2 regions of the Aeromicrobium sp. P2_G6 genome follow, and region 1 is predicted to be linked to the other one. Evidence: riboswitches for the same ligand, from Rfam matches in the RefSeq annotation. Region 1 holds a riboswitch; the other holds the start of a gene.

Region 1 (3,726 bases):
TCCGCAGGCCGGCGGTGAAGGCTTCCTCGACGTCATGGCCGCCGAGCCGCCAGGTCGAGTAGACGATCGTGACGGCGGCGATCGCGGTGAAGCCCAGGCAGACCAGTGGATAGCGCCAGCCGGGGAGGAGCAGCAGCCCGGCGATGACGTACGCGCCGAGGGCGATCAGCGCGACCGGCAGGCTGCGGATCCAGAACGAGCCGAGGAACGAGAACATGCCGACCGAGAGCTGCACGAGCGGATTGATCCGCAGGACGAGAGTCCTCATGCGATTGCCTCCGTGGAAGAGCAAAGATACGGAGGCGATCGCATGAACCCTGCCTCATGATTCACTCGCTGGCGCTCGCTCATTGCAGCACCCCTTCGCGCATCCGGTGCTCGACGTCGACCGGCAGGTCGGCGTCGTGGGTGGACAGCGCGACGGTCGCGCCGGCGGCACGGGCAGCCTCGATCCAGCCGACGACCGCGGCCCAGGTGCTGGGGTCCTGGCCCACCGTCGGCTCGTCGAGCAGGACGACGCCGGGGCGGTGCGCCAGTGCAGCCGCAAGTGCCAGACGACGTTGCTCGCCGCCCGACAACCGGTAGGGATTGGACTCGGCGAAGCGGGCCAGCCCGAACACCTCGAGCGCCTGCTCGACGTCGACCGCCCGGCCCAGCTTGTGGGCGGTGCGGCGGATCTCGTCGCCGACCGTCGTGGTGAGGAACCCGTGCTCGGGGTTCTGCGGGACCCAGCCGATCGCGCCCGCGAGCTGCGGCGACCGCCACCGGCGGAGCTCGGGGCTGATCGTGCCGCTGCCCGGCTTGAGCAGCCCGCCGAGCACGGCGAGTGCCGTCGACTTGCCGGCCCCGCTGGGCCCGGTGAACGCGGTCGTATGCGACGGGTTGAGCGTGGCGGTCAGCCCGGTGAGCGCTTGCGTGCGCTGGGTGCCGCGAAGCGTACGGGTGACGAGCTCGACCGACACGTCGGTCGCGTCGATCGCCAACGGCCGACCCTCAGGACGTACCAGCGCGTCCGGTATGTCCAACGGCACGGGCGTTGCCATGCCGGGCATCCAGACGCCGGCCGGCAGTGGACCGTCGAGGAACGCCCGGACCGTGCCGTCGCTGACCACCGTGCCATCGGCGGAGAGCACGACTACGCGATCGACATGGTCGAGCCACGGTGCGATGCGGTGCTCGACGATCAGCAACGTACGCCCGTCGGCGGCCGCCAGGATCGCGTCGCGCACGCTGGCCGAGGTTTCAGAGTCGAGCATCGAGGTCGGCTCGTCGAGCAGCAGCACGTCGGGCCGCATCGCCAGCACGCCGGCCAGCGCCAGCCGTTGCTGCTCGCCGCCGGAGAGGGCAGCGCAGAAGTGGTCGCGGCCGTACGTCAGGCCGACCGACGCCAACGCCTCGTCGACGCGGGACCAGATCTCGTCGCGGGACATGCCGGCATTCTCGGGGCCGAATGCGACATCACGGCCCATCCGCTCGGCGACGATCGCATCAGCGGGGTTCTGCAACAGCAGCCCGAGCCGTCCGTCGACATCCGCGGTGCCGCTCAGCTCACCCGCGATCGTGGTGCCCAGCGCGCCGGCCAGGCCGTACAGCAACGTCGACTTGCCGGCGCCGCTCGGGCCGACGAGCAACACCCGCTCACCGGGCTCGATCGTGAGATCGAGCCCGGCGACGACGGGGTTGCGTCGGCCGAGAGGGCGCCACGTGAAGCCCCTGAAGCGGGCTCCACCGAGAGACACCTAGACCTCGGCGACCTGTTCGTGCCCCGCTGGGAACGCGTCGAGGACACCGGCCTTGGCCAGAGCCTTCACCAGCAGGAACCCACCTCCGCCGGCAACAACCGCGCCGGCGAGAGCGAAGAAGCCGAGGTGAACGAGCTTGTATCCGAGGTCCCAGCCGGAGTAGTAGGACCCCCACTCGTAGACCGCTTCGAAAGCACCCGCGGCGGCGCCTGCAAGGGCAGCCACCACGAGACCGAATCGACGGTAGAAGAACAGCAGGAAGATGACCTCGGCGCCGAGGCCCTGCCAGAACCCCGAGGCAAACGTGCTGAAGCCCCACTGGTTCCCGCCGACCATGATCGTCGAGACGACCGCTGCAAGGAACTCAGTGGCGAACGCCGCGCCGGGCTTGCGAACGATCAGCCCGCCGACAACACCCGCCATGAGCCAGATGCCGCCGAACAGCGCGGCAGATGGCGGGTAAGCGACTGTCGCCCCACTGGAGATCGGATCGTAGATCTTGTCCCAACCCCAGAAGATGACGCCGAACGCGACTGCGAGCGTGGTGATGGTGACGAGGTCAATCGTGCGGTAATGCACGTTGAACCCCGTCTTGGGCGTGGTTGCAGAACTCATCGTGACTCCCTTCGCCGGTACTAACCGGTGCAGGTTCAAGGGTCTGCGGCTGGTCCGCACTCTCAGCGCCCTCTGCGTGGCGCTCCCCTGTCTTGGTACCTCAACCCTACCGCTGTTCAGGTCGGCTCTGCACCCGGTGGTCGAGTGCCCGCGAGGAACGAGCGGGTGTATCGAGACCACGTCACGTGAGATCGCGTGCTCACGCAAGCACTTCGACTCACGAGGTCTCGATACGCCGACTCGCAGAGCTCGCTGGCTACTCGACCGGCGAGTGCGTACGCGAGCATCTCGGCGAACTCGGAGGTCGAATGTGTGCGCGACCACTCGGTGGTCGAGTGATCCCGAGGAACGAGGGATCGTATCGAGACCACGTCACGTGAGATCGCATGCTCACGCGAGCACTTCGACTCACGAGATGGGCGCCTATCTCCCGGTCAGCTTGTCGCCGATCCTTGCCAGGCGGCTGGGGCGGGTGAGGCCTTTGTTCTCGCGGCGATCGGCCTCGCGGTAGAGCCCGTACATCGCCCGTACGCCCAGCCAGCGCAGCGGCTCGGGCTCCCACCGGCGTACGTCGTGGTTGACCCACGGCAGGCGTACGAGCTCGGTGTCGCGGCCCAGCACGAGGTCAGCGAGGGTCTGGCCGGCGAGGTTCGTCGTGGTCAGCCCGCTGCCGACATAGCCACCGGCCCAGCCGAGACCCGTCGAGGCGTCGAACGTGACGCTCGCGCACCAGTCACGCGGCACCCCGAGCACACCGCACCACGCGTGGTCGATGGGTGACTCACGGGTCGCGGGGAACATGCCGTGCAGGATCCCGGTGAGCGACTCGATGGTCCACTCCTGCGTCTGCCCGTCGACATCCGTGCGGGAGCCGAAGCGGTAGGGGATGCCTCGCCCGCCCAGCGCGATGCGGCCGTCGGCGGTGCGCTGGGCGTAGCAGTACGCATTGGCGTTGTCGCCCAGGAGCTCGGCGCCTCGCCAGCCGATCGACTGCCACACCGACTCCGACAGCGGCTCGGTCACGATCATGGCGGAGTTCATCGGCAGCCACGTGCGCCGCTGTCCGCGAATGCCGGCGGTGTAGCCCTCGAGGCAACGCAGGATGCGACCAGCTCGTACGACTCCACGCTCGGTCGTCACGACGCCGGGCTCGATGCTGGTGGCGCGGGTCTGCTCGAGGATGCGTACGCCTCGTCGCTCGACCGCCGCGGCGACACCGGCCACGAGCTTGGCGGGCTGCACGCGCGCGCAATGCGGGCTGAATGTCGCGCCGAGAGCGCCCTCGACCCGCAGCCGCTCACGCAGCTCCGCGGCGGTCAGCTCCCGCTGGTGGTGCTCGCCAATGCCCCACGCCCTGTCGCTGACGAGT
Region 2 (3,726 bases), on a different contig from region 1:
GACCCAGCTCGCCGAGCTCTTCGCCCTCCCACGTCGCCCGTGCGGAGACCAGACGGCGTACGTCCTTCGCGGCATACCACTCGGTCCGGCCGTTGCCCGCCGAGCCGTACGTCCGTACGCCCGGCATGACCCGACCGGCGACCGGGTTGCAGACCCTGGCCCACGTCGCCGTACGCCGCACGGGCGCCGGCACGAGACCGAGGAACGGCGCGACCCACAATCGCTGACCGGGAGTGAAGCGCAGCTGTAGCGACCGGGTGTGGATCGACCATTCGTCACCCCGCTCGACCGACACCGGCTCGATGCGGACCTCGTCGAACGAGTACACCGACGCCACCGAGTCGGCGACGCTCTGGCGGGGAGCGAGCAGCGTGCGGTGGCCCGACGCATCCTCGACCATGACGTCGGCGAACGCGCCGAACGGGCTCATGTCCCAGGCGCCCACCACGATGCGTACGCCCGACGACGTCCCGAGCCCCGCGATGTGCCCAGTGAAGGAGCTGGTCATGCCGCCAGTGTGTCCGATGCCACGAAAAGCATGGTCGGCAGCGCTCGTCAGCGAGGGTATGATTAGTAGGTCGTCCTACTATCGGGAGTCCACGTGTCCGACATGTTCGTCCTGTCCGAAGAGCACCAGGCCATCCGCGAGGCGGTTCGCGCCGTCGCCGAGGCCAAGATCGCCCCCTTCGCCGCTGATGTCGACGAGCAGGCGCGCTGGCCCCGCGAGGCCGCCGAGGCCCTGCTGGCGGCGGACTTCCACGCGCCCCACGTGCCCGAGCAGTACGGCGGAGCCGGGGCCGACGCGCTCGCGACGGTGCTGGTCATCGAGGAGATCGCCCGCGTCGATGTCTCTGCCTCGCTGATCCCTGCGGTCAACAAGCTCGGCTCGCTCCCGCTGATGATCGCCGGTGACGAGCAGCTCAAGAAGAACTACCTCTCGCGCCTGGCTCAGGGTGAGGGCTTCTCGTACTGCCTGTCCGAGCCCGAGGCCGGCAGCGATGCCGCCAACCAGAAGACCCGGGCCGTCCGCGATGGCGACGGCTGGGTGCTCAACGGCGTCAAGCGCTGGATCTCCAACGCCGGCGAGTCCGAGTTCTACACCGTCCTGGCAGTCACGGACCCCGACAAGCGTACGAAGGGCATCTCGGCGTTCGTGGTCGAGAAGTCCGACGAGGGTGTGTCGTTCGGCGCTCCGGAGCGCAAGCTCGGCATCAAGGGCTCACCGACCTGCGAGGTCTACCTCGACAACGTCCGCATCCCCGGCGAACGGATGATCGGTGCGGAGGGCACGGGATTTGCCACCGCGATGAAGACTCTCGACCACACCCGCGTCACGATCGCCGCGCAGGCCGTCGGCGTCGCCCAGGGTGCGCTGGACTACGCCCTCGGGTACGTCCAGGAGCGCAAGCAGTTCGGTCACAAGATCGCCGACTTCCAAGGCCTGCAGTTCATGCTCGCCGACATGGGCATGAAGATCGAAGCCGCCCGCCAGCTGACCTACGCCGCCGCCGGGCGCTCCGAGCGCGGCGACAAGGACCTGACGTTCTTCGGCGCCGCTGCCAAGGCGTTCGCGTCCGACACCGCGATGCAGGTCACGACCGATGCCGTCCAGCTCCTCGGCGGCTACGGCTTCACCCGCGACTACCCGCTCGAGCGGATGATGCGCGACGCCAAGATCACCCAGATCTACGAAGGCACCAACCAGGTGCAGCGCGTCGTCATGGCTCGCCAGCTCCTCGCCGGGGTGCAGAGCACGCTCTGACGTCGACCAAGGCGCCTGACCAGCGGAAACGTTGGTCGGGCGCCTTTGCCATGTCCGCAGGACCGCCGCCGATTTCTGGCTCTGATAGCGTGACGGCACATCCACCGCGGGAGCCCGAAGCATCGGGCTGAGATGGAGCTGCAGACGCTCCGACCGTTGAACCTGATCCGGATAATGCCGGCGCAGGAAGCGAGGAGCTGAATCGTGTTGCCACGTGTCCACGTCATTACCGACCTGCCACACACGCCGCCCGAGTTGATCGACGAGATCGTCTCAGCGGGCGTCGACGCGGTGCAGGTCAGAGCCAAGCACCTCACCGACCGGGAGCTGTTCGAGCTCGCCGAGGGGGTCGTCCGCACGGTCCGGAAAAGGGCGAGGGTGATCGTCAACGACCGGCTGGACATCGCCCTGGCGGCCGGCGCGGACGGGGTCCACCTCGGTCTCGGCGACGTGCCGGTCGCGCAAGCCCGGCGGCTGGCTCCGAATGGATTCCTCGTCGGCGGAACGTGCCGCGACATCCGGCAGGCCCGGCAGGCACAGGCCGACGGAGCCGACTACCTCGGAGTCGGGCCGATCTACCCGTCGACGACCAAGACGGACCTTCCCGAGCCATTGGGCCTGACCGCACTCACGGCGATCTCCGGGATCCTTCCTGCGATCGCGATCTCGGGAATCAACGTCGATCGTGTTCCGGAGGTCATGGCTGCTGGGGCCCACGGTGTCGCGCTGATCGCCGCCGTGTCGAGGGCTCCGGACCCCATACGGGCCGCCCGAGAAGTCGTCGCGGCAGTGCACAGCGCCGCTCTGGCACAGCCGGTCCGATGAGGGTTGCCGTCATCGGCGCTGGCGTGATCGGCCTGGCCTGCGCGCACGAGCTGGTCGAGCACGGCCACGTCGTCTCGGTCTTCGACGCCGACCCCGCACAGGGAGCGACATACGCCGCTGCGGGGATGCTGTCGCCCGCCGGTGAGGCCTGGCACGGTGAGGATGCCCTGCTGCGGCTCGGGCTTGCCTCGGCCGGTATGTGGGCCGAGTATGCCGATCGGCTGTCGACGTCCTCGGGAGTCGACGTAGACCACAGGGATGCCGGAACGCTCCTCGTGGGGAAGGACCACGACGATCTCAACGTCGTGTTGCGCACGATGGACCTGCTGGCGGCACACGGTGTCGAGGCCGTGCAGCTCGGTCGTGACGAGCTCATCGGGAAAGAGCCAGCTCTGAGCAACCGCGTGGCCGGAGGCGTGTTCCTGCCGGGGGACCACAGCGTCAACCCCCGCCGGGTGGCAGCAGCATTGATGGCCGGGATCGGCGAGCGACTGATCCACGCCAACGCAGAGCCGCACGTTGTCGACGGTCGGTGCCGCGGTGTCGTCACGGATCGCGGCTCGATCCATGCCTCCGACGTCGTCGTCGTCGCGACCGGACACCGGCTCGACGAGCTGCTCCCCGGACCCCGTCGTGTCGTCCGCCCCGTGCGCGGGGAGATCGTCCTTGTCCGTACGGATGACCCACCCAGCAGGACGATCCGCGCCAACATCCACGGGCGCCCGGTGTACGTCGTGCCGCGTGCCGGCGGTGAGGTCGTGATCGGCGCGACCTCCGAGGAGCACGCCGGCGAACCGACACCGACGGTCGGTGGTGTCCTTCGCCTCCTCGAGGATGCCCGAGCGCTGGTGCCGACCCTCGATGCTGCCGGGATCCTCGACGTCACGTGCCGGATACGGCCCGGGACGCCGGACAACGGTCCACTCGTCGGTCCCTCGTCGACCCCTGGGCTCCTCGTCGCAGGCGGCCACTACCGCGGAGGAGTCCTCCTGGCGCCCATCACGGCATCGACCATACGGGCGTACGTCGAGAGCGAGGTCGTCCCCGATGTTGCCCTGCCCTTTCACCCCAACCGTTTCGACCCCCACACCGTCAAGACAGGGAGCACCGCATGAACATCACGGTGAACGGCATACCGG

The links. A riboswitch is a leader RNA that binds a small molecule or an ion and turns the genes downstream of it on or off. The one in region 1 is predicted to bind thiamine pyrophosphate.
Region 2: it holds a riboswitch for thiamine pyrophosphate, as region 1 does, so the genes downstream of both, thiE (thiamine phosphate synthase) here and AC1DVU_RS03645 (ECF transporter S component) in region 1, are expected to answer to the same signal.

The regions. Positions count from the first base shown of each region.
Region 1 covers NZ_JBFUFH010000001.1:741,296-745,021, forward strand. Annotated here, with positions in the region: gene AC1DVU_RS03635 (energy-coupling factor transporter transmembrane component T family protein) at 1-268, opposite strand, end outside; gene AC1DVU_RS03640 (ABC transporter ATP-binding protein) at 348-1,739, opposite strand; gene AC1DVU_RS03645 (ECF transporter S component) at 1,740-2,357, opposite strand; TPP riboswitch at 2,347-2,456, opposite strand; gene AC1DVU_RS03650 (NAD(P)/FAD-dependent oxidoreductase) at 2,781-3,726, opposite strand, start outside.
Region 2 covers NZ_JBFUFH010000006.1:54,287-58,012, reverse strand. Annotated here, with positions in the region: gene AC1DVU_RS18095 (hypothetical protein) at 1-508, opposite strand, end outside; gene AC1DVU_RS18090 (acyl-CoA dehydrogenase family protein) at 611-1,762, shown strand; TPP riboswitch at 1,859-1,969, shown strand; gene thiE (thiamine phosphate synthase) at 1,967-2,587, shown strand; gene thiO (glycine oxidase ThiO) at 2,584-3,702, shown strand; gene thiS (sulfur carrier protein ThiS) at 3,699-3,726, shown strand, end outside.